4 regions of the Erwinia sp. AC075 genome follow, and region 4 is predicted to be linked to each of the others. Evidence: predicted binding sites of a transcription regulator. Region 4 holds the regulator's gene; each other region holds the start of a gene.
What was found. The regulator PurR, encoded in region 4, represses purine synthesis genes. The targets are predictions, from matches to a motif close to CANGCAAACGTTTGCNTG.
Positions count from the first base shown of each region.

Region 1: a site for PurR is predicted at 2,582-2,599, ahead of carA (glutamine-hydrolyzing carbamoyl-phosphate synthase small subunit). Genes of this name have one in related genera too.
Region 2: a site for PurR is predicted at 1,636-1,653, ahead of rbsD (D-ribose pyranase). Genes of this name have one in related genera too.
Region 3: a site for PurR is predicted at 2,664-2,681, ahead of purM (phosphoribosylformylglycinamidine cyclo-ligase). Genes of this name have one in related genera too.

Region 1 covers NZ_CEEDEU010000001.1:2,942,092-2,949,636, forward strand. The annotation lists gene carB (carbamoyl-phosphate synthase large subunit) at 1-1,199, opposite strand, end outside; gene carA (glutamine-hydrolyzing carbamoyl-phosphate synthase small subunit) at 1,214-2,359, opposite strand; gene dapB (4-hydroxy-tetrahydrodipicolinate reductase) at 2,827-3,648, opposite strand; gene ispH (4-hydroxy-3-methylbut-2-enyl diphosphate reductase) at 3,860-4,813, opposite strand; gene fkpB (FKBP-type peptidyl-prolyl cis-trans isomerase) at 4,794-5,264, opposite strand; gene lspA (signal peptidase II) at 5,274-5,774, opposite strand; gene ileS (isoleucine--tRNA ligase) at 5,774-7,545, opposite strand, start outside.
Region 2 covers NZ_CEEDEU010000001.1:3,736,520-3,744,064, forward strand. The annotation lists gene rbsA (ribose ABC transporter ATP-binding protein RbsA) at 1-1,197, opposite strand, end outside; gene rbsD (D-ribose pyranase) at 1,205-1,624, opposite strand; gene alsS (acetolactate synthase AlsS) at 1,777-3,456, opposite strand; gene budA (acetolactate decarboxylase) at 3,475-4,257, opposite strand; gene AC0IXH_RS17590 (LysR family transcriptional regulator) at 4,361-5,257, shown strand; gene AC0IXH_RS17595 (nucleobase:cation symporter-2 family protein) at 5,457-6,830, shown strand; gene AC0IXH_RS17600 (8-oxoguanine deaminase) at 6,918-7,545, shown strand, end outside.
Region 3 covers NZ_CEEDEU010000001.1:62,740-70,284, reverse strand. The annotation lists gene hda (DnaA inactivator Hda) at 1-438, opposite strand, end outside; gene uraA (uracil permease) at 526-1,809, opposite strand; gene upp (uracil phosphoribosyltransferase) at 1,877-2,503, opposite strand; gene purM (phosphoribosylformylglycinamidine cyclo-ligase) at 2,747-3,787, shown strand; gene purN (phosphoribosylglycinamide formyltransferase) at 3,784-4,422, shown strand; gene pstB (phosphate ABC transporter ATP-binding protein PstB) at 4,473-5,246, opposite strand; gene pstA (phosphate ABC transporter permease PstA) at 5,260-6,906, opposite strand; gene AC0IXH_RS00230 (ABC transporter permease subunit) at 6,903-7,545, opposite strand, start outside.
Region 4 covers NZ_CEEDEU010000001.1:1,616,024-1,623,568, reverse strand. The annotation lists gene punC (purine nucleoside transporter PunC) at 1-489, opposite strand, end outside; gene punR (DNA-binding transcriptional activator PunR) at 603-1,514, shown strand; gene purR (HTH-type transcriptional repressor PurR) at 1,563-2,588, opposite strand; gene cydH (cytochrome bd-I oxidase subunit CydH) at 2,873-2,962, shown strand; gene AC0IXH_RS07575 (C40 family peptidase) at 3,006-3,845, opposite strand; gene AC0IXH_RS07570 (Grx4 family monothiol glutaredoxin) at 4,218-4,556, shown strand; gene AC0IXH_RS07565 (NAD(P)-dependent oxidoreductase) at 4,610-5,455, opposite strand; gene rnt (ribonuclease T) at 5,504-6,151, opposite strand; gene gloA (lactoylglutathione lyase) at 6,257-6,664, opposite strand; gene nemA (alkene reductase) at 6,836-7,545, opposite strand, start outside.

The DNA.
Region 1 (7,545 bases), 1.3 Mb from region 4:
CGCAGCGCTTTCTGCATGGATTCCTGCAGGGTGCGGCCAATCGCCATCACTTCACCCACCGACTTCATCTGCGTGGTCAGGCGGTCATTCGCGCCGGCAAATTTCTCGAAGTTGAAGCGAGGGATTTTGGTCACTACGTAGTCGATAGACGGTTCGAACGATGCCGGGGTCAGGCCACCGGTGATGTCGTTCATCAGCTCATCAAGCGTGTAACCTACCGCCAGTTTGGCCGCGATTTTAGCAATCGGGAAACCGGTGGCTTTCGACGCCAGCGCAGAAGAGCGCGACACGCGTGGGTTCATTTCGATGATGATCAGACGGCCATTCGCCGGGTTAACGGAGAACTGCACGTTGGAGCCACCGGTTTCCACGCCGATTTCACGCAGTACCGCCATCGAGGCGTTACGCATGATTTGATATTCTTTGTCGGTCAGGGTCTGGGCTGGCGCCACGGTGATGGAGTCACCGGTGTGGATGCCCATTGCATCGAAGTTTTCAATCGAGCAGACGATGATGCAGTTGTCGTTTTTATCACGCACCACTTCCATCTCGTACTCTTTCCAGCCAATCAGCGACTCATCAATCAGCAGCTCGTTGGTGGGGGAAAGATCCAGACCGCGTTCGCAAATCTCTTCAAACTCTTCACGGTTATAGGCAATACCGCCACCTGAGCCGCCCATGGTAAAGGAAGGACGGATGATGCACGGGAAGCCAACGTCTGCGGCAACCGCATAGGCTTCTTCCATGTTGTGTGCGAAGCCTGAACGCGCGGTATCCAGACCGATGCTCTTCATCGCTTTATCAAAGCGCTGACGGTCTTCTGCCTTATCGATGGCATCGGCGGTAGCACCAATCATCGCCACGCCGAACTCTTCCAGCACGCCCTGGCGTTCCAGTTCCAGCGCACAGTTCAGTGCGGTCTGGCCGCCCATGGTTGGCAGAACCGCATCCGGACGCTCTTTTTCGATAATCTTGCGCACAACTTCCCAGTGGATCGGCTCGATATAGGTCGCATCGGCCATTTCCGGGTCAGTCATGATGGTTGCCGGGTTGGAGTTAACCAGAATCACGCGGTAACCCTCTTCGCGCAGGGCTTTACAGGCCTGTGCACCAGAGTAGTCAAATTCGCAGGCCTGGCCGATTACGATCGGGCCAGCGCCAAGGATCAGGATACTTTTTATGTCGGTACGTTTTGGCATTTTCTCGCTCCTGATTATTTAGCGGTTGAACGGTAGGCTTCGATCAGTTCGATAAAGTGATCGAACAGCGGCGCGGCATCGTGCGGGCCCGGGCTGGCTTCCGGGTGACCCTGGAAGCTGAACGCTGCTTTATCAGTGCGGTGAATGCCCTGTACCGTCTGGTCAAATAGCGAGGTGTGCGTCACTCGCAGGTTTGCCGGTAAGTTGGTTTCGTCTACGGCGAAGCCGTGGTTCTGTGCGGTGATCATCACGGTGTTGTTATCCAGGTCTTTCACCGGATGGTTGCCGCCGTGGTGGCCCAGCTTCATCTTGACGGTTTTTGCCCCGCTGGCCAGCGCCAGTAACTGGTGGCCAAGGCAGATGCCGAAGACCGGCACGTCAGTTTCCAGGAAGGCTTTGATTGCCGCAATCGCGTAATCACACGGTTCCGGGTCCCCAGGTCCGTTAGAAAGGAAGATGCCATCCGGGTTCATCTTCAGCACCTCTTCTGCTGGCGTTTGCGCCGGCACAATCGTCAGGCGACAGCCACGGTCAACCAGCATGCGCAGGATGTTGCGCTTCACGCCGTAGTCATAGGCCACGACATGGAAAGGCAGGTCGGCCTCTTGCTTCGCGTCCGGCAATCCGTCCAGCGTCCAGCTGCCTTGCAGCCAGCTGTAGCTCTCACTGGTGGTCACTTCTTTCGCCAGATCCATTCCTTTCAGGCCCGGGAAGGCTTTCGCCTGCTGCAGAGCCAGCTGCGCATCAGGTGCGTCGCTGGCGATGATGCAGCCGTTCTGCGCCCCTTTTTCGCGCAGCAGACGGGTCAGCTTACGCGTATCGATATCGGCAATAGCGACAATGTTGTGACGCGTCAGATACTCAGACAGCCCTTCTTCATTACGGAAGTTGCTGGCAATCAGCGGCAGGTCACGAATGACGAGGCCCTGAGCATGTACCTGAGAGGATTCTTCGTCAGCGGAATTGGTGCCGACATTGCCGATATGGGGATAAGTAAGAGTAACGATCTGGCGGGAATAGGAAGGATCAGTGAGGATTTCTTGATAACCGGTCATTGAAGTGTTGAAAACAACTTCCCCCACTGCCGATCCTGTTGCCCCGATGGCCCGACCGTGGAATTGGGTTCCGTCTTCGAGAACCAATAGCGCTGACTTAATCAAAACATCCTCCTGAGAATAAACAGTCACATTATTTGCATATTAATTCATAACAGAGCCATAAATCAATGCAAAAACCGCCTGAATTCTCGATTTTTGGCAAATTGCGCGCATTCTAATGATCGCTCACTCTGTTGTCTACCCCGCAGCTCACTTTTTCTTAGTCTTTTACTCAACTGGAGAGGAAATCGGAGGATTCACCCTGAAAAGGACAGATATCCAGTCCATAAAACCGGTTGCCTGACGGGATGTGCATAGGAAAAGGGAAAATGGCGTTAAAAAGTGGACCAAATGGTCAAAATTAACTAATTTTGCGGAATAAATTGAGGATAAAAACCCATAATAGCCATTATGGCTTTAAAATTAACTCAAGACAGGATTATTAAAAAATAAAAAGGGCAATAAAATTATTGCCCTGTCCAATCAGAACCTTATGATTGAAATAACCACATCACGATGGTGCACAACACTTATAAATCATCTAAATTCAACACGCTTCGCATATCATAAAGACCTGCTTTACGCGTGCTTAACCAGTCTGCTGCACGAACTGCGCCTTTCGCGAAGGTCATGCGGCTTGAAGCCTTGTGGGTAATCTCTACGCGCTCACCGATATCTGCAAACATCGCGGTGTGTTCGCCAACGATATCGCCGGCACGAACGGTGGCAAAACCGATAGTTTGCGCCTTACGTTCACCGGTATGGCCTTCGCGGGCATACACGGCGTGCTCATTTAAATCCCAGTCCATTGCATCAGCAATCGCTTCGCCCATCGCCAGCGCGGTCCCGGATGGCGCATCCACTTTATGACGGTGGTGAGCCTCAACGATTTCGATATCGGCATAGTCGCCCATCACTTTGGCGGCTTTTTCCAGCAGTTTCAGCACCAGGTTCACACCCACGCTAAAGTTCGCTGCGAACACAATAGCAATCTCATGTGACGCTTGTTTGATCGCCGCTTTGGCCGAATCATCCAGCCCGGTGGTACCGATCACCATCGCTTTCTGGTGCTGACGGCAAAAATCCAGATACGCCAGCGTGCCTTCAGGACGGGTAAAGTCGATCAGCACGTCGAAGTCGTTCACCACGGCGTCCAGGTTGTCGCTAATCCTGACGCCCGTCGCGCCGGTTCCGGCCATCTCGCCGGCATCAGCGCCGACCAGTGAAGAGCCTTCCCGCACCAAAGCTGCGCCTAAGCACACGCCGTCCGCCTCCTGTGCTGCCTGAATTAACTGACGCCCCATGCGTCCTGCGGCGCCAACAATGGCAAGGCGGATTTGTGCATTGTTCATAATGAATCCCTGTATAAAGTCTGTGCATGCAAAGCGTTGACAGGTTAACCATGCGGTAACCTCTGCGCCACAATAAAAACAACATGATTAGAATTTTATGCCAGACGCGACGGATTATCAGTAAAACAAATTTTGTCTGGCTTTGATCGGCGGGTATAGCAGGCGGTTCAGCGAAGTAAAAACTTCCGCAGCAGGGCGCTGCGGAAGGCGTTTAGTCGACCTGGCGGACGTCGACGCGGAGTTCTTTCGGCACTTCGAAAACAATGTTCTCTTCACGGCCGATCAGCTCGATAGCGGTTTCGCCACCGAACTCGCGCAGACGCTGGATCACTTCCTGCACCAGAATGTCTGGTGCGGAGGCACCGGCAGTGACGCCAACGCAGCTCACGCCTTTGATCCACTCTTCCTGGATGTCATCGGCGGAGTCGATCAGTCGCGCAAGTTTCCCTGCACGCTGCGCCAGCTCGGCCAGACGGTTGGAGTTGGAGGAGTTGCGTGAACCCACCACCAGCACCACGTCGGCGTCTTTTGCCAGCGTGCGCACGGCTTCCTGACGGTTGGTAGTGGCATAGCAGATGTCATCTTTGCGCGGGCCGACAATCTTCGGAAAACGGGCACGCAGCGCATCAATCACTTCGTAGGTATCATCCACCGACAGCGTGGTCTGGGTCATAAAGCACAGGTTGTTTTCATCCTTAACCTGCAACTTATAGACATCCTCGGGCGCTTCAACCAGATACATGCCGCCTTTCGGGCTGCTGTACTGACCCATCGTCCCTTCCACTTCCGGGTGGCCGGCGTGACCAATCAGGATCGCTTCAGTGCCTCTGCGGCTGGCTCGCGCCACTTCCATATGCACTTTGGTCACCAGCGGACAGGTGGCATCAAACAGCATGGTCAGATCGCGTGCTTTAGCTTCCGCCCTGACCGCCTGAGAAACACCGTGCGCCGAGAAGATCAGGATTGAACCGTCCGGCACTTCCCCGATATCTTCAATAAAGATCGCACCGCGCTCGCGCAGGCTGTTGACGACATAGCGGTTATGCACCACTTCATGACGCACGTAGATTGGCGCGCCGTACATTTCCAGCGCGCGCTCCACAATGCTGATGGCGCGATCGACGCCGGCACAAAAGCCGCGGGGATTAGCCAACAGGATTTGCATTTGTCGCCTCCAGTACCGGATCGATCTCCAGCACTTCAACCTCAAAGTGGATAGTCTGCCCGGCCAGCGGATGGTTGAAATCAACGGTGATCGAATCACCGGAAATCTCGCGGATCACGCCGGGCATTTCGTTGCCATCCATGCCGCTGAACAGCATGATGGCGCCGATTTCAGGCTCGCCTGCCTGGGTAAAATCCCGGCGGGAGAAATACTGAATCAAATCCGGGCTGCTCTGGCCAAAAGCATCATCCGCCGTCAGCGAGAAGGATTTCTTCTCGCCCACGGTCAGACCCAGCAAATGCGACTCCAACCCTTCTGACAGGCTGCCGTCGCCCAGGCTGAACAGCGCGGGTTTGCCGTTATTGCGCGTGGATTCCGCCGTGGAGCCGTCTTCCAGCTTCAAGGTGAAATGCACCAGCACTGCGCTCTCGCGCTGTACAGAATCAGTCATGCCCTGCCCTTAATTTTTTGCCGGTTTGCCGGACGGGCTGAGAAAGCCCTCCAGCACGATCAGTGCGGCACCAATACAGATGGCACAGTCGGCGATATTGAACGTGGCAAAGTGCCAGTCGCCGACGTAGAAGTCGATAAAGTCGACGACAAAACCATGATACGCGCGGTCAAACAGGTTACCTAACGCGCCGCCAATAATCAGCGCGTAAGCAATATTGTTGAGCTTATTGCTGGCGGCAGTGCGGTACATCATCACCAGCAATGCCACCACAATCGCCACCGCGATGCCGGCAAAGAACCAGCGCTGCCAGCCGCCCTTATCGGCGAGGAAGCTGAACGCCGCCCCGTAGTTATGCGCATAGAAGAAGTTGAAAAATGGCATCACTGACATCGACTCATGCAACATCAGCGTGTTCATAATCCACTGCTTGCTGGCGAAGTCGATGGCAATCACCACCAGAACCAGCCAGACCCAGCGTAAACCGGTCGAGAAGATAGGTTTACTCATCAGGCAAACTTACGCTGTTCGCCAGCGCCCGCAATGTTGGTGGCACAGCGTCCGCACACGTCCGGATGCTCAGCACTCTGACCAATGTCAGTAGTGTAATGCCAGCAGCGTGGGCATTTCTCGCCTTCTGCTTTATGCAGGGCAATTTTCAGACCTTTCACCAGCTCGCTCTGCTGCGCTTCTTCGGTTGCCAGCGCATAGTCAGCCACCTGGGCACCCGAGGTCAGCAGCACAAAGCGCAGCTCGTCACCCAGGCTAACCAGCTTCTTAGCCAGATCGGCATCGGCGTACAGCGTTACCGTCGCTTCCAGCGATCCGCCAACGCGCTTATCAGCACGCGCCTGCTCGATCACTTTGTTCACTTCGCCGCGCACTTTCAGCAGCTCAGCCCAGTAGCTGTCGTTCATCGATTCGTTATCCGCCAGACCAAACAGGCCGTCGAACCACTCACCGGTGAAGACATACTTCTCGCGCTTGCCTGGCAGTTCGCCCCAGATTTCATCTGCGGTGAAGGACATGATCGGCGCCATCCAGCGGACCAGTGCTTCCGCGATGTAATACAGCGCCGTCTGGCAGCTACGACGCGCCAGGCCATCGGCTTTCGCGGTGTACTGACGGTCTTTGATGATATCCAGGTAGAAGGAGCCCATCTCAACCGAGCAGAACTGCATCAAACGCTGGACGACTTCATGGAAGTCATAGTTCTCATACGAAGCGAGGATATCGTCCTGCGCCGCTTTGGCACGACCCACTGCCCAGCGATCCAGCACCACCATCTCTTCCGGCTTCACGCTGTCGGTTTCTGGGTTGAAGCCGTTCAGGTTAGCCAGCAGGAAGCGCGCGGTGTTACGGATACGGCGATAGGAGTCAGCCGAGCGTTTCAGGATCTCGTCCGATACCGCCATTTCGCCGGAGTAATCGGTAGACGCCACCCACAGACGCAGGATGTCGCCACCCAGCTTGTTCATCACGTCTTGGGGTGAAACGGTGTTGCCGATGGATTTCGACATCTTACGGCCCTGACCATCAACGGTGAAACCGTGGGTCAGTACCTGGCGGTAAGGCGCTTTGCCTTTCATCGCCGTCGAGATCATCAGGGAAGACATAAACCAGCCACGGTGCTGATCCGATCCTTCCAGATACATGTCCGGCGAGTGACCGTCGAATTCAGGACGGGCATCCACCACCGAGAAGCTGGTCGAGCCGGAGTCAAACCACACGTCCAGCGTGTCAGGCACTTTGACGTAGTTTTCTGCGTCGGCGCCCATCAGCTCGCTGGCGTCCAAATCCCACCAGGCCTGAATACCGTCTTGCTCAACGCGCTGAGCAACTTTCTCCATCAGCTCAAGGGTATCCGGGTGCAGCTGCTCGGTGTCTTTATGCACGAACAACGACATCGGCACGCCCCAGGTACGCTGGCGGGAAATACACCAGTCTGGACGGTTGGCAACCATCGATTCGATACGCGCCTGGCCCCAGTCTGGGATCCACTGCACGCCTTTGATCTCTTTCAGTGACTGCGCACGCAGACCTTTCTGATCCATGCTGATAAACCACTGCGGCGTGGCACGGAAGATGATTGGGGTTTTGTGGCGCCAGCAGTGTGGGTAGCTGTGCAGCAGTTTTTCCACATGCAGCAGCGCGCCTTTTTCACGCAGGATCTCAACGATCATGTCGTTGGCTTTAAAGACGTTTACGCCATCCAGCGAGGGATAGGTGCCCGGCAGGAAGCTGCCGTCTGGCCCAACCGGGTTGGCGGTTTCGATACCGT
Region 2 (7,545 bases), 2.1 Mb from region 4:
ACCGCCAGACAGCAGCCCAATTGGCTGGTCCATTGACGGGGTTTTCACATTGAAAAGCTGAATAAAATCGCCAACGGCCATCTGCTCTTCAGCGTGCTTCAGGCGTCCGCCTTTGTGGCTGAAGTAATCCAGCGCGGTCAAAGACATGTTCTCTTTCACCGACATGCCCAGCACCAGTCCATCGCATTTACGGTCTTCAGAGATATAGACGATGCCGTTTTTCAGCCCTTCTTCAGGCGAACGCGTGGTGACGTTTTTGCCGTCGAGCTGCACGCTGCCACTGCTGCGCGGCATCGCGCCGTATAACACCTTCATTAATTCGGTACGGCCCGCGCCCATCAGCCCGGCAACACCCAGAATTTCACCTTTGCGCAGGGTGAAGCTGATATCGTCAACGCCCGGCCCGGTAAGATGTTCCACCTTGAGGCGAACCTCACCAGGCGCTTTATCCAGCCGCGGGTATTGCTCTTCCAGCTTGCGGCCAACCATCATTTCAATCAGCGAATCTTCTTCCAGGCTTTCCACGGCCCGCTCGGCAATAAACTGTCCGTCGCGGAAAATGGTCACGTCATCGCAGATTTCGAAGATTTCCTTCATGCGGTGCGAGATATAGACAATGCCGCATCCCTGCGCCTTCAGCTCGCGGATCACGCGGAACAGCGACGCGGTTTCGGTATCGGTCAGTGCATCGGTGGGTTCGTCCATCACGATCACTTTCGACTCATAACTCAGCACTTTAGCAATCTCGACCATCTGCTGGTCGCCGATCGACAGATCGCCCACCAGCCTGTGGCTGCTAAAACGCAGATTGAGTTTTTTCAGCAGCACGTCGGCTTCGGCGTGCATTTTCTTCCACTGGATGCGGCCAAACGCATTAACAAACTCACGGCCGAGGAAGATGTTTTCCGCAATGCTCAGCTGTGGGATCAGGTTCAGCTCCTGATGAATGATGCCAATGCCGGCTTCCTGCGACGCTTTTGGCCCGTTGAAGGAGACGTCATTGCCCAGCCAGGTGATGCGACCCGCATCACGCGGATAGATCCCGGTCATCACCTTCATCATGGTGGATTTACCGGCACCATTTTCGCCGACCAGCGCCATCACTCTGCCCGGATAGACCGAGAGTGCCGCGCCGGAAAGCGCCTTCACGCCGGGAAAGGATTTATCAATACCTTGCAGTTGCAGTAAAGGTTGCATCATGCCCTCAGAAGGTCACGCCAGCGGTCAGGATGATATTCGCGTAGGGGGAACATTCCCCACTGCGGATCACGGCCTGACTACGCTGGGTTTGCTGTTTTAACTGGTGATGAGTGACGTACTGGATCGAGATGGTGTTTCCCTGATGTTGTTGCAGCAAGTCGAGCAGGGCTAACAGGTCGCTGTGAAGCTTGGGATTATGAGATTTGATCTCTTCCGCGATGATGGCACTTTCTACCTGCATCTCTTCGGTCACGGTGTGAACCACCTGCAGAAAGCTGGGAATACCGTGGGTCAGCGCCAGATCGATACGCTGAGGACCGGCCGGAATTGGCAAGCCCGCATCGCCGATGGTCAGGCTGTCGGTATGCCCGAGGCGGGAAACCACGGACGAAATATCAGAATTCAGTAAGGTGCCTTTTTTCATCTTTCACTCCAGAGCGAAACGTTTCGCTGATCCGGAGTTTAAGAGAGGCAGGGGCGAAAACAACCGCCAAATCGCGAAATTGTGATCGCCATCGAAACGTTTCGCTGTTGCCTGCCTCGGGTTTGGCTTAAGGCTGGGATCGTGGCTGGAGGTTAGAGGATCTGGCTTAAATGGAGCTGGCCCATCAGCAAATGATTGTCGGCATAATCGACCGGCACCGCGACCACTGCAGGTCCCTGCACATCCATGGCTTTACGCAGCGTTGGCTCTAACGCTTCTGCGCTGTCTACCGCAAATCCGGCAGCGCCGAAGGCTTCGGCATAGGCTTTGAAATCGACCGGGCCGAATTTAACCCCCGACACCCGCTGATATTTCTTCTGTTCCTGCATCGCCACCATGTTGTATTCCTCATCCACCCAGATGATGTGCAGAATATTGGCTTTGAGCCTGACGGCAGTTTCCAGCTCCATACTGGACTGCAGGAATCCGCCATCGCCGGAGACCGACACCACTTTACGACTCGGGTCGACCAGCCAGGCGCCAATGGCCCACGGCAGCGCCACGCCCATCGTCTGTTGCCCGTTGGAGATCATAATCTGACGCGCCCGGAAGCTGTAAAGGTAGCGGGCAATCCAGATATGGAAGCTTCCCATATCCACCGTCAGGGTGACGTCACTGTTAATGATGTCCTGCATCGCCCGCACGATGCGCAGCGGATGCAAGGCAAACTGATTCAGATTCTGGCCCTGCAATGTCAACAGCTCCCGCTGTTGCTGGCGATCGTGCAGAATCGATGCGGCCTGTGAGCTGAGCTGCAAAGGCGAGGCAATGCGCGCGGCGAGTTTGTCGAGCGTTGCGGCGATATCGCCCACCAGCTCAGCATCCGGCAAATAGCAGTTATCCGCTTCCGCAGGCAACACATCGATATGCACCAGCGTGGCCGTCCCGCTGTTCCACATGGCCGGCTCATATTCCACCGGGCTGTAGCCGATGGTGATAATCAGGTCAGCCTGACGTAACAGACGATCGCCCGCCTGATTGTTAAACAAGCCTACCCGGCCAGCAAAGCGTGAAAAGTGTCCCTGACGGACGGCCCCAGCCGCCTGATAGGTGCTGGTGACGGGAATATGGCTGCGCTCCAGCAGGCGGTGTAGCGCATCGCTGTTTTCCGGCTGGCTGGCCATCAGTCCCAGCAGCAGAACCGGGTTTTTGGCCTGCGCAATCTGTGCGGCAACCGCCTCAATCGCCACATCCGGCGCGGCGCCCAGCAACACCTGACCTTTGCTGCTCAGCAGATTGCCCCGGGCCGGTTGATCGACAATATCCTGCGGCAGGCTGACAAAGGCGCCGCCGCCTCTGCCGTGTTCAGCCTGGCGGAAGGCGTTGGAGATCACTTCAGACAGGGCATTGGCATCGGTGACTTCAACGGCATATTTGGTGACCGGACGAAACATGGCAACGGTGTCCATGCTCTGATGCACCTGTTTTGCACTGTCCGCGCGCTTCACCGCGCCGCCCAGCGCCACCACCGGATCGCCTTCACTGGTGGCGGTGGCCATACCGGTGATCAGGTTCGAGCAACCGGGGCCGGAGGTGACCAGCGCCACGCCCGCGTTGCCGGTCAGCCGCCCGACTGCCGCCGCCATAAAGGCAGCATTGGCTTCATGGCGCACCGGGATGGTCTGGATAGTGGAGTCCACCAGCGAATCAAAGACCTTATCGATTTTGGCGCCCGGAATACCAAAGACCTGCTTCACGCCCTGAGCTTCCAGCTGCGCCACGACCAGATCGGCGCCATGCTGCCATAGCTGAGTATCGGTTGGGTTTTTCATCATGACTCCTTAGGGGAATTAGCTCTCAACGGAACGAATGGCCGAATCCAGATCGTCGGGATTCAGGTTGGCTTGCAGAAAGTCGTTATCTTTTGGCAGGTCGATCACCAGTTTGCTGATCGCACCGAAGGTCAGCACCCCTTCCTCCAGCCGGTAATCCAGCAGATGGCCGCCACCCTGACGGTCATCGGTAATAAAGTGCTCGTGGTAACCCGCCACGTTGATGCCCTGCATATATTGCGGCGTGCGGAAACCAATCAGCACGCCGTTGCGCTCGCTAAAGTGAAAGGTGGGTTGCTGGCCGAGCACTTCGGGCATGCTGCGATAAGGACGATGCTGGCACGGCACGGTGCGGGTCTGCGCCTCCGAGAAACGGCCGTCGATGCGCAGTGCGCAGAACTGGTTATCGGAGGTGACCTGACTGTCGATATAGTCGTGAATCTGCTGACGACCCACCGGCCGATCGAAATGATGGCGATGCTGCGGACGGAAGAAGGTCATCACCGCAAAGGGGGTTTTCTGCTGAGGAGAGGCTTCGCGCGCGCTGCCGTCAGCGCGTAACTGATAGACCTCGCGATCGAAGGCAATCAGTTCGCCGTCCAGCTGGTTGAAAGTGCCGAGGCCGAAGTCCCCTTTTTTCAGCAGGTCGGCGACGGTGATGTTGCCCTCGTAAACCCCACTCAGCAACGCGCTCATCAGAGAGGTCTGATAGATTACGCTTTCTGGCTTATGCTGCTGCAATGCGCTGACGGTAGAGGCCAACTCTTGTTCGCATAAACAGTCAGTTGCAGAATTTTTCATGGCATCCTCTTGGCTAAAAGGTTAAGAATCATTAACAGGATGTTGACTCGATTCAGTGCCGGATACCAATATAGGGAAGCCTTCACTTTGAGACGTTTTTGATATGGAACTCCGTCACCTGCGCTATTTTGTGGCCGTTGCCCAGACCCACAACTTCACCCGCGCGGCCGAACTGCTTGGGATTTCCCAACCGCCTCTGAGCCAGCAAATCCTTCGCCTTGAGCGCGAAATTGGCCTGCCGTTGTTGAAACGACTGACCCGCAGCGTTGAGCTGACCGAAGCCGGAGAGGCCTTTTATCAGGATGCCTGCCAGATCCTCGAACTCAGTGGTCATGCGCTGGAGAAAGCCAAAGGCATTGCGCGCGGCACCCGGGGACGACTTTCCCTCGGTTTCGCCAGCTCGGTGGCGTTTCATGGTTCGGTATTCAGCCTGCTCAGGGAGTTTCAGCATCGCTACCCGGATATGGAGATGATCACCGGCGAGCAGAATATGGCGACGCTGCTGCATAACCTGCAGGAAGGATTGCTGGATGCGGCCTTTGTGCGCCTGCCGTGTGAAAGCAGCAAAGCCTTTAATTTGAAGGTCATCGCCAGTGAAAAAATGCTGGCGGTGTTGCCGCCGGGCCATGCGCTGGCGGGCAAGGCATCCCTGTCGCTGCAGCAGCTGGCGGAGGATCCGCTGATCCTCTTTCCGCAGGAAGTGGCGCCCAGCCTGTATGAGATGATCATCAGCGCCTGTCTGCGGGCCGGATTTCAGCCGCGCACCGGCCAACAGGCACCGCAAATCGCCTCCGCCATCGGGCTGGTGGCCAGTGGGTTTGGCTATACCCTCGTGCCGGAATCGCTGGGCTGCATTCGCCATCCGGACGTCACCCTGCATGCCATTGATGATGCGGTGCTCAACAGCGATATCGCCCTGGCCTGGCGACGGCTGGATCGATCGCCGGCGGTGCTGCATCTGGTGGCCACCCTCAATGAAATTCAGCCGGGCACGCGCTGAGAATGTGCCATTTTGGTGCGTATTTGCCGGGTTGGATCGCACCATTTAGGTTCACGTAACAACATCGTGAAACTTTCGGATCATCTTATTCAATAAAAAAAAGGTTATCTATCAGACAATAAAAAACCACCGCATCATTTACTGCACTCTGGCGTGTTTCATGCATGAGACAAAGTCTGCCGATCCATGGAGTGTAGTTATGTCTGCTAATGAACCTTCTGATTTGATTTATGGCCTTGAGGAGAAACCCACTCCGACGGTCGCGCTGTTTACCGCGTTACAGCATGTGCTGGCGAGTCTGGTGGGCGTGATTACACCACCGTTGATTATCGGTACGGTGTTGGGCCTCAATGCCTGGCTGCCTTATCTGATCAGCATGTCGCTGTTTGTCTCCGGCCTTGGCACCTTTATTCAGGCTCGCCGGATAAGGCATATCGGTGCCGGGATGATTTGCCTGCAGGGCACCAGCTTTGCCTTTCTGGCGGTGATTCTGGCGGCCGGATTCAGCGTGAAAAATCGCGGCGGCAGCCCGGAAGATGTGATGGCGATGATTTTCGGCCTGACCACGGTTGCCGCCTTTATTCCGATGATCGTCAGCCGTTTTCTGGGCCAGATCCGCCGCCTGATCACCCCGTTAATCAGTGGCACCGTGGTGTGCCTGATTGGTATCAGCCTGATTAAGGTCAGCATCACCGACTGGGGCGGCGGTCATAACGCGGAAAACTTCGGTTCGGTGCCCAACCTGTTGCTGGGTTTGCTGACGCTGGCCACCATCGTGCTGTTCAGCCACGCGCGCAACCGCTGGCTGCGTCTCTCTGCGGTGATCCTCGGTATGGCCGTTGGCTGCGTGGCCGCTGCGCTGAGCGGCAATCTGACCCTGCATCCGTTCACCGAATCCTGGATTGCCGTGCCGCAGCCCTATCGCTTCGGCTTCCAGTTTGATTTCTCGCTGTTTCTGCCGATCGCGCTGATTTCGTTGATCAGTATTCTTGAAGCGGTCGGTGATCTGACGGCGAACTGCCTGCTGTCACGCCAGCCCGTTGAAGGGGAAAGCTACGTCAGACGTTTAAAGGGCGGCATTCTGGCGGATGGCGTCAGCTGCATGCTGGCAGCCATCTTCTCGGCGCTGCCCAGCACCACCTTTGCGCAGAATAATGGCGTGATCCAGATGACCGGCGTCGCCAGCCGCTATGTCGGCATGTGGATTGGCTGCCTGCTGGCGTTACTGGGCTTGTTCCCGGCGTTTGGCGCGGTGATCCAGCAAATCCCGGCACCGGTTTTAGGCGGCGCGACGCTGGTGATGTTTGGTAGCGTACTGGCCGCTGGCATCCGCATCATGACCCAATCGCCGTTGACCCGCCGCGACATGATGATCATTGCCGTCTCGTTTGGTATTGGCCTCGGCATCGAAGCGCAACCTGAATTCCTCAGCCATTTACCGAAGGTTTTTGCTAACCTGTTTGGCTCAGCGATTAGCGCGGGTGGCATTGTTGCCATCGTGCTGAACCTGGTGTTGCCGTCCGACACCGCGGTACGTCAGACCCGCGAAAGCAAACTGGCAACGGAAAAATAGTCTTGTAACGCGTACGCGCTCCCTGGATCAGCAGACAGGGTATAACTGAGCTGGCTTATCTTATTCTTTATAAAGGAGAAGCTGGCTATGCCCGCACACCGTATTTGGGTGAAAAACCCGCTCGCTATTTTTACCCCTGAAGACACCGATGGACGAGGTGGACTGGTCATTGAAGATCGGGTGATCACTGAAATCCTGGCTTCAGGCCAACACCCTTCCCAGCCCTGCGATGAGATCAAAGACGCCAGCCAGCACGTGGTGCTGCCGGGTTTGATCAACACGCATCATCATTTTTACCAAACCCTGACCCGAGCCTGGGCACCCGTCGTCAATCAGCCGCTGTTTCCCTGGCTGAAAACGCTCTATCCGGTGTGGGCAAAACTGAAGCCCGATGCGCTGGCGCTGGCCAGCAAAGTGGCAATGGCGGAACTGTTGCTGTCTGGCTGCACCACCGCCAGCGATCATCACTATCTTTTTCCCGACGGACTGGAAGAGGCGATTGATGTGCAGGTTGAGGTGGTGAAAGAGCTGGGCATGCGGGCGCTGTTAACCCGTGGCTCAATGAGTCTCGGCGAAGACCAGGGCGGCCTGCCGCCTCAGCACACGGTGCAGACGGGTGAAGCTATTCTCGAAGACAGCGTGCGGCTGATTAAGCGCTACCACCAGCGCGGCGCCGGCGCACAAATTCAGATTGCCCTGGCACCCTGCTCTCCGT
Region 3 (7,545 bases), 1.6 Mb from region 4:
CTTGAGGTTTAACTGGCGGGGAGGACGATCGGCGGTGATCAGTAAGCGGGTGCGGCCGGTTTCCAGAATGCGGTTATAGAGATCGAAAATCGCCATTTCCCAGGGTTCATCCCCGGCAATGCATTCAATATTGTCGATGCAAATCAGCGGCAGCTGCTCCATGCCATCCAGCACTTCCGGCACAAACCAGGTGCGCTTATCCAGCGGCACATAGCCGACGGCCTCGCCACGGGCGGAGAGCTCGGCGCAGGCGGCATGCAGCAAATGGCTGCGACCTCCCCCTTCACGCGACCAGAAATAAAAATAGCTGCCGTGCTCCTGTTGCAGCGCACTTTGCAGCGCGGCAATCAGCGACGGGTTTTCCCCCGGCCAGAAGCTGGCGAAGGTTTCGTCATCGGGCAAATACAAGGGCAAAGACAGCTGTGCCGGTGTGTTCAGAAGCACCTCAGTGTTGATCGGGCAAAATCCGGCTGGAGTTTATCACAACTTTCTTCTGTTAATAAACGCAGGCCGGATTGCCGTCGCTTACAGGCGATCGCGATCCTGCGGATCGAGCACCACTTCTTCAGGGCGGATCAGGCCGATCGCCTTGAAGATCAGGCTCAGCAGAATGCCGATGATGGTGGCCAGCGCCATGCCTTTCAGCTCCGCCGCACCGATATGCACCGTTGCGCCGCTCACGCCGATAATCAGGATTACCGAGGTCAGGATCAGGTTCTGCGCCTTGTTATAGTCAACCTTCGACTCAATCAGCACGCGAATACCGGAAGCGCCAATCACGCCGTATAACAGCAGTGATACGCCGCCCATCACCGGCACCGGTACCGCCTGGATCACCGCGGCCAGTTTACCGACGCAGGACAGCAGGATCGCCAGAATGGCCGCGCCGCCAATCACCCAGGTGCTGTAGACGCGGGTGATGGCCATTACGCCAATATTTTCACCGTAGGTGGTGTTGGGCGTGGATCCAAAGAAGCCGGAGATGACCGTAGAAATGCCGTTGGCAAACATCGAGCGATGCAGACCCGGATCTTTCAACAGGTCCTTTTTCACGATGTTGGCGGTGACCACCAGATGACCGACATGCTCGGCAATCACCACCAGCGCGGCCGGCAGGATAGTTAACATCGCATACCATTCGAAACGCGGCGTATAGAAGGTGGGCAGCGCGAACCAGTGCGCAGCTTCTACCGAAGACCAGTCGACAATGCCCATCGCCGAAGAGAGCGCATAACCGGCAATCACCCCAATCAGGATCGGGATAATCGCCAGAAAGCCGCGGAACAGCACCGAGCCAAACACCGTTACGCCCAGCGTCACCATCGAGATGATAATGGTTTTGCTGTCAACGGAAGCGCCGTCAGCGGGCAGCAGTCCGGCCATTTTCGCCGCCACGCCCGCCAGTTCCAGCCCGATAACCGCCACAATCGCGCCCATTGCCGCCGGTGGGAACATCACGTCCAGCCAGCCGGTGCCAGCTTTTTTGACAATCAACGCCACCAGGCAGAACAGCACGCCGCAGAGAATAAAGCCGCCGAGCGCCACTTCATACCCGAGCGGCAACAGCAGTAACACCGGAGAAATAAAGGCAAAGCTTGAACCGAGGTAAGCCGGGATTTTGCCCTTACAGATAAAGAGATAGAGCAAGGTGCCGACGCCGTTAAACAGCAATACCGTGGCCGGATTGATATGGAACAGGATTGGCACCAGCACGGTGGCGCCAAACATCGCAAACAGGTGCTGGAAGCTGAGTGGGATGGTTTGCAGCAGCGGTGGCCGCTCGCTGACGCCAATTGCACGACGTGTCATAGTATTACCCCTTGTTTTACCCATTAAAAAGCCGACTCTGCGGTCGGCTTGTCTCGTTGATGACGGCTTATTTGGTGCCGAAGATCTTATCGCCTGCGTCACCGAGGCCCGGAATGATATACCCTTTCTCATTCAGACCCTGATCGATAGACGCGGTGTACAGCTCAACATCCGGGTGCGCTTTTTCCAGCGCGGCAATGCCTTCCGGTGCGGCGACCAGCACCAGCACTTTAATGCTGGTACAACCGGCTTTTTTCAGCAGGTCGATGGTGGCAATCATTGACCCACCGGTAGCCAGCATTGGATCCACCACCAGCGCCATGCGCTCTTCGATATTGGAAACCAGCTTCTGGAAATACGGGACCGGCTCCAGCGTCTCTTCATCGCGGTAAACACCGACAACGCTGATGCGCGCGCTTGGCACGTGCTCGAGTACGCCTTCCATCATGCCCAGTCCCGCACGCAGGATCGGCACAACGGTGATCTTCTTACCTTTGATTTGCTCGATTTCTACCGGACCATTCCAGCCTTCAATGGTCACCGTTTCGGTGGCTAAATCAGAGGTGGCTTCGTAAGTCAGCAGACTTCCCACTTCTGAGGCGAGTTCACGAAAACGTTTGGTGCTTACGTCATGCTCACGCATCAGACCCAGTTTATGTTTGACCAGCGGGTGTTTGACTTCCACGATCTTCATTGTTGTACTCCCGGAGTGTTAAGCTGCAAAAAAAAATCGCGAGATTATAGCGCCATTTACGCTCCACGCCATATGACTTAGTGCAACTTTTGATTAAACCGTCCCTACCCGTCAATAATTAGCTAAAATCCAGTTATCCGCAACGCGTCTGAAGATGGCACTCGCAAACGTTTGCCTGCGCTGTTAGAATTGCCGCGCTTTATTTTCCATACCACCAACCGCAAACCGCGTGGGGATTTCGCAGTGACCGATAAGACCTCTCTCAGCTATAAAGACGCCGGCGTAGATATCGACGCGGGTAATGCTTTAGTCGATCGTATTAAAGGCGTAGTGAAAAAGACTCGTCGCCCGGAAGTGATGGGTGGACTAGGCGGTTTCGGTGCCCTTTGTGCGCTGCCGCAAAAATACCGCGAGCCGATTCTGGTTTCCGGCACTGACGGCGTCGGCACCAAGCTGCGTCTGGCGATGGACCTTAAACGCCACGATACTATCGGTATCGATCTGGTCGCGATGTGCGTGAATGATTTGGTGGTTCAGGGCGCCGAGCCGCTGTTCTTCCTGGATTACTATGCCACGGGCAAACTGGAAGTCGACACCGCAGCCAGCGTGATCACCGGCATTGCTGAAGGCTGCTCGCAGTCTGGCTGTGCGCTGGTCGGCGGCGAAACCGCAGAGATGCCGGGCATGTACCACGGCGAAGATTACGACGTGGCAGGCTTCTGCGTTGGCGTGGTTGAAAAATCAGAAATCATCGATGGCAGCAAAGTTCAGGACGGCGACGTACTGATTGCCCTCGGCTCCAGCGGCCCGCACTCCAATGGCTACTCGCTGGTACGTAAAATTCTGGAAGTCAGCAACACCAATCCGGAAACGACGCAGCTGGAAGGCAAGTCGCTGGCCGATCATTTGCTGGAACCTACCCGCATCTATGTGAAGAACATCCTCAGCCTGATCGAACAGGTTGATGTTCACGCGATTGCTCACCTGACCGGTGGCGGCTTCTGGGAAAATATCCCCCGCGTGCTGCCAGACAACACCCAGGCGGTGATTGAAGAGTCAAGCTGGCAGTGGCCGGCCGTCTTCGGCTGGATGCAGGAAGCGGGCAACGTCAGCCGCTTTGAGATGTACCGCACCTTTAACTGCGGCGTGGGCATGTTAATCGCCCTCAGCGCAGACGAAGCTGATAAAGCGGTACAGCTGATGACTGACGCGGGCGAAAAAGCCTGGAAAATCGGCGTGATCAAAGCGTCCGATTCTGAAGAGCGTGTGGTCATTAACGCATGAAACGGCTAGTCGTGCTGGTTTCCGGCCAGGGAAGCAATCTTCAGGCAATCCTGGATGCCTGCCAGCAAGGCCAGATCCACGGCAGCGTCGCTGCCGTGTTCAGCAACAAGTCGGACGCGTACGGTCTGACCCGCGCGCGTGAGGCCGGTGTTCCGGCCCATGCGCTCGCCGCTTCCCAGTTTGCTGACCGTGAAGCGTTCGATCGCCAGCTGATGCTGGAAATCGATGCTTATGCGCCCGATTTAGTGGTGCTGGCCGGTTACATGCGGATCCTCAGCCCGGCCTTCGTCCAGCACTATGCCGGACGCATGCTGAACATCCACCCTTCCCTGCTGCCGAAATACCCGGGTCTGCACACTCACCGCCAGGCGATTGAAAATGGCGATGAAGAGCACGGCACCTCGGTGCATTTCGTTACCGAGCAGTTGGACGGCGGCCCGGTGATCCTTCAGGCGAAGGTGCCGGTGTTTGCAGAAGACAGCGAAGAGGATGTGAACGCCCGCGTTCAGCATCAGGAGCACGCTATTTATCCGCTGGTGGTCAGTTGGTTTGTCGATGGCAGACTGGCGATGCGTGATGATGCGGCGTGGCTGGACGGTGAAAAGCTGCCTGAAGAAGGGCATGCTGGCGACTAGCTTGTCGTAGCGCATATTAAGGGGGAGATCGTCGATCTCCCCCTTTTTTATTAGCCGTAGCGGCCGGTAATGTAATCTTCCGTGCGACGCTGGCGCGGCGTGGTAAACAGTTCGTCAGTCTCGCCAAACTCCACCACGCTCCCCTGATGCATAAACGCGGTGTAATCTGACACCCTCGCGGCCTGCTGCATATTGTGCGTTACCAGAATCAGCGTGAAGTGCTGCTTCAGGCTGCTCATCAGCTCTTCAATCACCAGCGTCGAAATCGGATCCAGCGCCGAGGTCGGTTCATCCAGCAGCAAAATTTCCGGTTCAATCGCAATCGCACGGGCGATCACCAGCCGTTGCTGCTGACCGCTGGACAGCGTCAGCGCATTCTGCCACAGGTTATCCTTCACTTCGCCCCACAGCGCCGCCGCCCGCAACGCCCGCTCAACCGCTTCATCCAGCACCCGCCGATCGCGAACGCCCTGCAGGCGCAGGCCATAAACGATGTTTTCATAGATGGTTTTCGGAAACGGGTTGGGCCGCTGGAACACCATGCCAACGCGCCGACGTAGCGAGGATAAGTCCTGACTGCTGCCGAGGATCGACTGCTGATTCAGCCGGATATCGCCTTCGGTGCGGCAGCCATCAATCAGTTCGTTCATCCGGTTCAGGCTGCGTAACAGCGTCGATTTCCCGCAACCGGAAGGGCCAATCAGCGCGGTGATGCGATTTTTTGGGATCCGCAGGTTGATTTCATTCAGCGCCTGCTTTTCGCCATACCACAGCGACAGGTTCTCCAGCTCAAGCGTGCTTTCCAGCAAATCGGACTTCACCATTTTTCTCTCACCATCAGTTCATCAGGGCGCGATAGCGTTCCCGCAGGCGATGCCGTAACACCATCGCCAGCAGGTTCAGCGCCAGAATTATCGTTACCAGCAACAACGCGGTGGCAAAGACCAGCGGACGATCCGCCTGAGCATTCGGGCTCTGGAAAGCCAGATCGTAAATCTGGAATCCGAGGTGCATAAATTTACGGTCCAGATGCAAATAAGGAAACACCGCATCGATCGGCAGTTCTGGCACCATTTTCACCACGCCCACCAGCATCAGCGGCGCGGTCTCTCCTGCTGCGCGCGCCACGGCGAGGATCAGGCCGGTCAGCATCGCGGGAACGGCCAGCGGCAGGGTCACATGCCACAGCGTTTCCGCCTGGGTGGCCCCTAAGGCTAGCGAGCCCTGACGCAGGGATTTAGGAATACGCGACAGGCCTTCTTCAGTGGCGACAATCACCACCGGCAGCGTCAGCAATGCCAGCGTCAGCGAGGCCCACAGCAGGCCAGGCGTGCCAAAGGTGGGGTCGGGCAAGGCATCGGCAAAGAACAGTTTGTCGAGGCTGCCGCCCACCAGCCAGACAAAGAAGCCGAGGCCAAACACGCCGTAAACGATCGAAGGCACACCCGCCAGGTTTACCACCGCAATTCTCACCAGCCGGGTCATCAGGCCGTTTCCGGCATATTCATGCAGCCAGATTGCCGCGATCACCCCCAGCGGCATCACCACGATCGACATCAGCAGCACCATCAGCACGGTGCCGAATATCGCCGGGAACACGCCGCCTTCGCCCAGGCTGTCGCCCTGGGTGCCGCTGACAAAGTGCCAGATCTGCCAGGCCAGATGCAGCCATTTCTCGCCGTAGCTCATCGCATTGGGATACCAGGCGCCGAGGATCTCGTTCATCGCAATGCGGTGCTGCTGGCCCTGAGCATCCCGCAGGATCAGCACCGTGCTGCTGCTTTCATCATTCAGGTCGCTGAGCTGCTGGGCCTTCTGCACAAACTGACGCTGCAGCTCGGCACTGTCCGCCTGATGGATCGACTGTGCCTGCGCCGTGTACTGGTGCTGTTGCTGAAGATGCCGCTGTTGCTGCGCCAGCTGCTCCAGTTCGCTGTTCAGCCTGGCCATGCTCACCCGGCGGATTTTCTCCGCCTGCGACATATGCTGTTGCGACTGTTTTATCCGCTGCTGCAAGGTGCGCATCATATTGCGCGCCACCAGCGGCTGACCGTTCTCCAGCAGGCCGTCGAACCAGCCGTACGCCATGCCGCCGGTGCGACGTTGCAGCGCGATCACCCCGGTAGGCTGCTCGCTGGACACAATCTGGCTGCTTAAGATGCTGTGAAAATCGGAGGCGGCGAAATCGCGGTTGCCGGTTTTAATCAGATAGCGGGTCAGCTCTTGCGGCAGCCCGGCTGGCAACACGCGGCCACTCTCCTCAAGCTGCTGGCGGGAAACCGTCTGTGACTGGGCAACTTCACCCAGCATCTGCGTGGTGCCGACCGTTTGCTGAACCGTATACAGCGTGACCGGATGCGGCCAGAAATACTTCATGCCCTGCCAGGCAAGCAGAGCGATCAGCAAAATAAACGCCAGCAGGCTGACCGCCACCGCGCCACCGGTCAGCCAGCGCCAGCGGTGATTGTTCATCACTCCACTCATAGCGTCTCCTCCTGCTGACTGTAACGCCGGCGTAGGCGCTGGCGGATCAATTCAGCCAGGGTATTTACCGTCAGGGTAAACACCAGCAGCACCAGCGCGCTTAAGAACAGGATGCGGTAGTGACCGCTTCCGGCAGCCGCCTCGGGCATTTCAATCGCCACGTTAGCCGCCAGGCTGCGCACGCCCTGTAATAAACCGCCTTCGGTGACCGGCGTGTTGCCGGTTGCCATCAATACAATCATCGTTTCACCCAGCGCCCGACCAAAGCCGATCATCAGGGCGGCGAAAATGCCGGAAGAGGCGCCCGGCACCACCACGCGAGTGAGCGTTTGCCACTGCGTTGCACCAAGCGCCAGTGAGCCCTGCCCTAGCGATGCCGGCACGCTGAAGATGGCATCTTCCGCCAGGGTGAATATTAACGGCACCAGCGCAAAGCCCATCGCCACGCCGGCAATCAATAAGTTACGTTGCTGATAGCCGCTGCTGAAACGGTCGGCCAGACCCTGGCCAAACAGGCTGTGCTCAATGGCGGGCAGCAACCCCAGGCAGAAGACGCCGGTCAGCAGCATTAGCGGCAGCAGGATCCAGATTTCACGCCCTTCATCACACAGGCGGCGACGCCAGCGCGCAGGCAGTTTC
Region 4 (7,545 bases):
GACAAAAATGGCGCGCCAGCTGAAATGGTTGAGTAACCAGGCGCCCAGTAACGGCGCGAGCGCAGGCGAGAGTGCCACTAACGGCATGATGGAGGCGAATACGCGATTTGCCTGGCTGGCGGAATAGCGGTCGACAACCAGTGCCTGCCAGCTGACGGCAGCGGCACAAATCCCCACCGCTTGCACAAAGCGCAACGCCAGCAGGGCAGCAGCAGAATCTACCCACCACATCGCGCCACAACTGACGGCGAACAGACTCAGACCCATCAACAGCACAGGCTTACGGCCAATACGATCCGACAACGGACCCCAAAACAGCTGGGCGATGGCAAAACCCGCCAGGAACAGGCTGAGGCTGGCGCTGATGATCCCGGCATCGGTTTGCAGGTCTTGTTGCATGGCACCAAAGGCAGGCAGGTACATATCGGTAGCGAGGAAACCTGCCACGCTTAACAGCGCCAGGTAAACAATAAATCCTTTCGAAGGCATTCTTTTGCTCTTTATTTGTGATGAACGAAACGCCGCAGAGTGTAATCGCGTGCCATACAGCTTGTGAAACGGTAATATTTGCAGGTTGCGTTCAAAAATATTGCAGGCAGATTATGTGGTCAGAACATTCCCTTGAAGTGGTTGATGCAGTTGCCCGCAGCGGCAGTTTTACCGCTGCCGCCGCAGAGCTCCATCGCGTACCCTCAGCCATCAGTTATACCGTGCGGCAGCTGGAGGAATGGCTTGCCGTGCCGTTGTTTGAGCGTCGCCACCGTGATGTGGTGCTGACCGATGCGGGACGGGTATTTATCCAGGAGGGCCGCAGTGTCATCAAAAAAATGCTAGCCACCCGACGGCAGTGCCAACAGGTCGCTAACGGCTGGCGAGGGCAAATTAATATCGCCGTCGATCGCATCGTTAAATCTCAGCGCACCCGACAGCTGGTAGTCGACTTTTATCGGCACTTTCCGGATATGGAACTGCATCTGTCAGCAGAAGTATTTAACGGCGTCTGGGATGCGTTGGCCGATGGGCGGGTGGATGTTGCCATCGGCGCGACACAGGCTATCCCGGTAGGTGGCCGCTTCGCCTTCCGCAATATGGGCGCGCTCAACTGGCGCTGTGTGGTCGCCGCGGATCATCCGCTGGCACGTCAGCACGCAGAAACCAGTGAAGAGGCCATTGGCGAATGGCCTTCACTGGTGCTGGAAGATACCTCAAGAGCCTTGCCGAAACGCACCACATGGACGCTGGATAATCAGCGGCGGTTGGTGGTGCCAGACTGGGAAAGCGCGTTTGACTGCCTGCTGGCGGGCTTGTGCGTGGGGATGGTGCCGGGCCATCTGGCGCAACCGCTGCTGCAAAAGGGCGCTTTGCATGAACTGACGCTGGAAGGCGGATTTCCGGACAGTCCGTGCTGCGTGAGCTGGTCTGAGCAGCAGGCTTCACCGGCGCTGAGCTGGTTGCTGGATTATCTGGGTGACAGTGACACGCTGAACAGTGAATGGCTGAAGGAAGAGCCCTGAGTCAACATAGTGTGCCGAGGGAGAATTCGCCCTCAGCACTGAGCGGGACTAGCGGCGATAGTCCAGGAAGGGACCATCGGCAACCGAACGGCGTTCGATCAACGTAGGATGTACTTCAATCGTCTGCGGTTCTTCACGCTTGCTGGTGATACGATCTAACAGCATATCGAAGGCGGTTTCGCCCAGCTGTTCTTTTGGCTGGTGAACCGTGGTCAGGGCCGGTGTGAAGTAACGGGCGTTGCGTACGTTATCGTACCCGATCACCGATATATCCTGCGGAACGCGCAGGCCCATCTCATCAGCCGCACAAATTGCGCCCATCGCCATCACATCGCCACCGCAGAACACCGCCGTTGGACGCTGCTTCTGCGAGAGGATTTGCTGCATCGCCTGGTGACCTGATTCAGGTTCGAAATTGCCCTGAACCAGCCACTCGTCACGCAAGGTAATCCCCGCTTCAGACAATGCTTTCATAAATCCGGCAAGACGGCCACCGCCGGTGTTACGCTCCATCTGACCGGGTATGACACCAATATCTCGATGCCCACGGTCGATCAGATAACGGCCAGCCAGATAACCGCCTTCAAAGGCGTTGTCTTCTACCGTATCGGTAAAGTCACCGCGCGATTTGCCCCAGTCCATCACCACCATAGGAATATTGCGGTTATCTTCTAGCATGGTGATCAGCTCGTCCGGGTATTCGGAACACATCACCAGCAGGCCATCCACGCGTTTCTGCGCCATCATCGACAGATAGGCCTGCTGCTTGGCAAGATCATTGTGGGCGTTACCGAGGATCAGCGTGTAGCCTTTGGCAAAACAGCGGTTTTCAATGGCTTCAATAATTTCGGCGAAATAGGGCGCCTCGCTCGAAGTAGCCAGCAGCCCGATGGTTTTGGTGTGATTCACCTTCAGACTACGGGCAACCGCGCTGGGTGAATAGTGGAGCGCCTTAATGGCGGCCCACACGGCTTCCCGCGTTTCTTCTGCAACGAAACGGGTCTTGTTGATGACGTGGGAGACGGTGGTGGTGGACACCCCGGCTTGCTTTGCCACATCTTTAATTGTTGCCATGAAATAACTACTCCTGCGCCTATCTTAACTGTTTGATAAGCCTGTTGTTAATCGTTTGCCTGGTGAGATCGAAAACCTGACGTCTGAAGTCGTTTTTTAGTTGCTGTCCGGAGTCGTCAGGAAGGAAAAAGCGCTGATTAAAGACCGCTAAACACCTTAAGGTGCGGGCCGTTGCGCAACAAAAAAAGAATTCTAACAAGGCTTGGCAGAGAAAACGAGATTTTTACCGTCAAGTATGGGAAAATTGATGGCATCATAAACTGTAGGGCTATTTAGGATTAAAAATGGATACCGATCTGAAGTTCTCTTTACTGACCACGGTTTGCGCACTGTTGATGATTATGGCGTTTAGCTTCACCGCGATTATGCATTAAGTGCAAACAGGGCCGGTCTGACGATCGGCTCTGAGTATTTCCGCTATCGAATGGTTTTTGGCGTCATCATCCGGCGGGCACCAATATAGTGGCGCTGCCAGTAATCATCTGCCAGAGCGCTGACCTGAATATCCTTGCCAGTACGTGGCGACTGAATAAACTTCCCACCACCCAGATACACGCCAACATGATCTGCCGTCTCGCGCCCGTTAATGCGGAAGAAGACTAAATCGCCTTTCTCCAGCTCATCACGCTTTATCGAAGCCGCATCATGCAGGTGATACATCTCATTCGCCGTGCGCGGGATTTTAAACTTCACTAAATCCTTGTAGGCATACCACACCAGGCCGCTGCAATCGAAGCCGGTTTTAGGCGACGTTCCGCCCCATTGGTAAGGTTTACCCAGCTGGCCCATCAGTTTGGTCATCGCGGTTTCACGGGCTTTTTGATAGCGGGCGCGGTGAGCTTTACTTAACTTTAATGGCGCAGAAACAGAGTCTGACGTCAGCTCTTCAGCAGTATCGACAACCTTGCCACGATGGCGGCCATAGCGTTTTTTTCCGGCGTTTAAGGTGGTTTTCTTTTTGTATTTGCTGGAGTGCAACGGGGCAGTCTGAACAGAGGCGGTTTGCAGCGAAGGTTTCTTTTTAAGCTTCAACTTTTGTACTGAGGTTAAGCGAGATTTTTTGCTGGTGGATTCTTTAACTTTTTTGGTGCTGTTGGCTTTAACCGGTCGGCGTTTACGTCGCTCATCCTCTCGGGCAGGCGTGCCGCTATCTGCCTTATGATGATTTGCATTAATAGGGGCATGTGGCGATGCGTGCGCCATATTGAAAAACAGCTGGGCAAAGGCCAGCATGAAGAGCGTGATAAGTAAACGCATCGTTACCATTAACAGTTTGTGCTACGACCAGAGGCCACAGCTTGCCAGAAACAGGGAGTTCTGCCTTTCAGCAGCGTCATTTTGCAATTCTAATCTAACTCATTAACAAAAGGTAAGGTCTTTTTTGTTTCAATGATACAGAGCAAGTAAAAACTGTAAAAATTAGCCAAATCAGCTGTTTATCTGCGCAAAACCTGTGCTTTTCTCATGCATTAATCCAGCGAAAGCAATAGGAAAATGTTATTTTAACGCTATCGCCTGCACGCTGGCGGCTCTGAGGGCGTGCCCAACTGTTAAAAAATGTCGTTTTCATCGGGCCCGCACAGTCGCTACAATAAATAGACACGAAGTATCCGATTAAGGAAGCCATTTATGAGTACTATTGAAAAAATTGAGCGCCAGATAGCAGAAAACCCGATTCTGCTGTACATGAAAGGCTCACCAAAACTGCCAAGCTGTGGCTTCTCTGCCCAGGCCGTTCAGGCACTTTCAGCCTGTGGCGAGCGTTTTGCCTACGTTGATATTCTGCTGAACCCAGAAATTCGTGCTGAGCTGCCTAAATACGCCAACTGGCCAACCTTCCCACAACTGTGGATTGACGGTGAACTGGTCGGCGGTTGCGACATCATTATTCAGATGTACCAGCAGGGTGAACTGCAGCAGCTGATTAAAGATACCGCGCAAAAATACCCTTCTGACGCCGCTGAATAAGCCCGTCAGAAGCAGAAAAGGCAGGCGTGATGAGCGCCTGCCTTTTTTTATGCTTATTTTTGCTGCTGCAGAAAAGCGTTAAGCAGATCGGTGAAATCTCCGCCTTGTTGCTGATCCTCAGCCATCTGACGGCAGAAGGTGGCAAGGGCGTGAAAAAGCGGCTCGTCGGGCAATTCGCGGCCATTTAACGTCGCAATCTCTTCCATTTCTGGCGCCCAGCGCCAGGCCTTGCTGTACATATCCGGAATAGCCTTGCGCAAACGCGCCAGCAGTGCCGGCTGGCTCGCCTCCATTTCCTCAAGCAGTGCTCCGGCAGCGCCCACCCGACTGGCGTTAATCAGCATCAGCGCAGACAGCAAGGTGATGCCTTTATTGATCCCGGCGTAGGACATTTTTAACGCCGACGCCGCGCCAGTCTGCGCCTGCATGATTTTGACCCGCAATCCGAACCTCTCCAGTTCCGCCAGAGAGTCAGCCCGATCGCCCGCAAACCAAAATTGCGGACTTTCATCTTCAGGGGACGCCGGCGGCAGACCGATAATCGCGCCATCGACAAACCCCGCGCGGGTAGGCGCAATCGTTGCGGCAACCCGTTTCAGGGTATCTTCACCGATGGCATTGCAGTCGACATAAAGGGGTTTGGTCTGGGCAGCACTCAGCAGAGGAGCCAGAAACTCCGCCAGCGTCACCGCTGAGGCGGGAGGGACGATAGAGAGGATGACATCGGCGCGCATCAATTCTTCCGCACTGACCGGCGTCATCCCAGCCTGTTTAGCGCGTTCAGCTGTTGCCTGGGAACGACCTTCGATTAAGGTCAGCACTTCAAGATGATGGTGGGTGAGCAGCCCGGCAATGGCAGATCCCATGGCACCGGGCGCAACGACAGCAATTGTTTTCATTCAGCATCTCCACATTAGGTCAGCAGAGTATGGCTGAAAGTTAGCAGGCTAGCTTTCTTCTGCGATCGGCAGCGGCCAGCCACCGAGGCGTTTCCAGCGGTTTACCAGTTCACAGAACAGGTCGGCAGTCTGCACGGTATCGTACAGCGCGGAGTGTGCCTGGCTGCTGTCAAAGGCCATTCCCGCAGCGGCGCAGGCCTTGGCCAACACGGTTTGTCCCAGCACCAGTCCGCTCAGTGCCGCCGTATCGAAGGTCACGAAGGGGTGGAACGGGTTGCGCTTTAACCCTGCACGGTCAGCAGCGGCATTGGTGAAATTAAGGTCGAAGGTGGCATTGTGGGCCACCATAATGGCGCGATTGCAGCCGTGATCCTTAATCCCTTTGCGCACCAGTTTAAAAATGGCATGCAGGGCATCATATTCACTCACTGCACCGCGCAGCGGATTCGACGGATCGATACCGTTAAAAGCCAATGCTTCGGGTTGCAGAATGGAACCTTCAAACGGCTCAACGTGGAAATGGAGCGTTTCGTCCTTCTCCAGCCAGCCATTCTCATCCATTTTCAGGGTGACGGCGGCTATTTCCAGTAATGCGTTGGTCTTCGCATCAAAACCGGCGGTTTCCACATCAATTACTACCGGATAAAAACCGCGAAAACGGCTGCTGAGGGCGTTCAGTTCGTTCGATTCAGACATCAGGATCTCATTGGCGAAAAAATGCAGCGCGCATTATGGCAAATTTCACCACGAGATGCAGCAGGGGAAGGGGGAAGAAGGGTGCCATTATGGCACCCCGGAACATTAATCACCCAGGCCGTGGCCAGCGTGCTTGTTCTCAATCAGTTCAATCTTGTAGCCGTCCGGATCTTCAACAAAGGCGATGATGGTGGTGCCACCTTTAACCGGGCCAGCTTCACGGGTGACGTTACCGCCATCATTGCGAATACGATCGCAGGTCGCTGCAACATCATCAACGCCCAGCGCGACGTGGCCGTAAGCGTCGCCCAGGTTGTAGCTGTCTACGCCCCAGTTGTAAGTCAGTTCGATAACAGCGCCTTCGCTCTCATCGGTGTAACCCACAAACGCCAGAGTGTATTTATATTCGGTGTTTTCACTGGTACGCAGCAGGCGCATACCCAGCACTTTGGTATAAAAATCAACGGAACGCTGCAGATCGCCAACGCGAAGCATGGTGTGAAGTAAGCGCATAACATCCTCTTGGTGTAAAACGTCATCATCCGATAACGGGGAAAAAATAAGTATAGCGACGATTTGCCCGCAGGGTAATCAGAAGGCTCTGTCTGCCGGGAAATTCATCAACTTGCGGTGATAAAAGAAAAGGCCGCGCTCAGCGCAGCCTGTTTATCACGCAATCGGGTATCAGCCCGCGAGGGTTGGGTAGTCGGTATAACCTTCCGCGCCGCCGCCGTAGAACAGCTCAGGGCGAGGATCGTTCAGCGGGGCATTTTCACGCAGACGCTCTACCAGATCCGGGTTAGCGATGTACACGCGGCCAAAGGCAGCGGCATCAATCAGCCCTTTTTCGATCAGGTCTTCGGCTTTATCCGCCGTGTAGGCACCTGCACCAACAATTACGCCGGGATACACCGCGCGAATCGCTTTACGGAAGGCTTCGCTGTACGGCTTGCCACCGGCCCAGTCGGGCTCGGAGATATGCAGATAGGCCAGGTTACGTTTAGCCAGTTCAGCGATGTAATACAGCGCTGCAGCTTCCTGATCTTCACCGTTGTCCAGGCCGTTGAATGGGCCCAGCGGAGAAATACGGATACCAATACGATCCGCGCTCCAGCCTGCGATCGCGGCATCAACCACTTCCAGCGCAAAGCGGGTGCGGTTTTCAACGCTGCCGCCATAGATATCGTTACGCTGGTTGGAGGCCGGGGACAGGAACTGGTGGATTAAGTAACCGTGTGCAGAGTGCAGTTCAACCAGATCGAAATCCGCTTCACGGGCATTCTCCACCGCCTTGCGGAAATCAGCGACGACGCCCGCAATTTCATCCAGCTCAAGGGCACGTGGTGTGGACGTCGCTTCACGGATAGCCTGACCTTGCTCATCACGCAACGAGG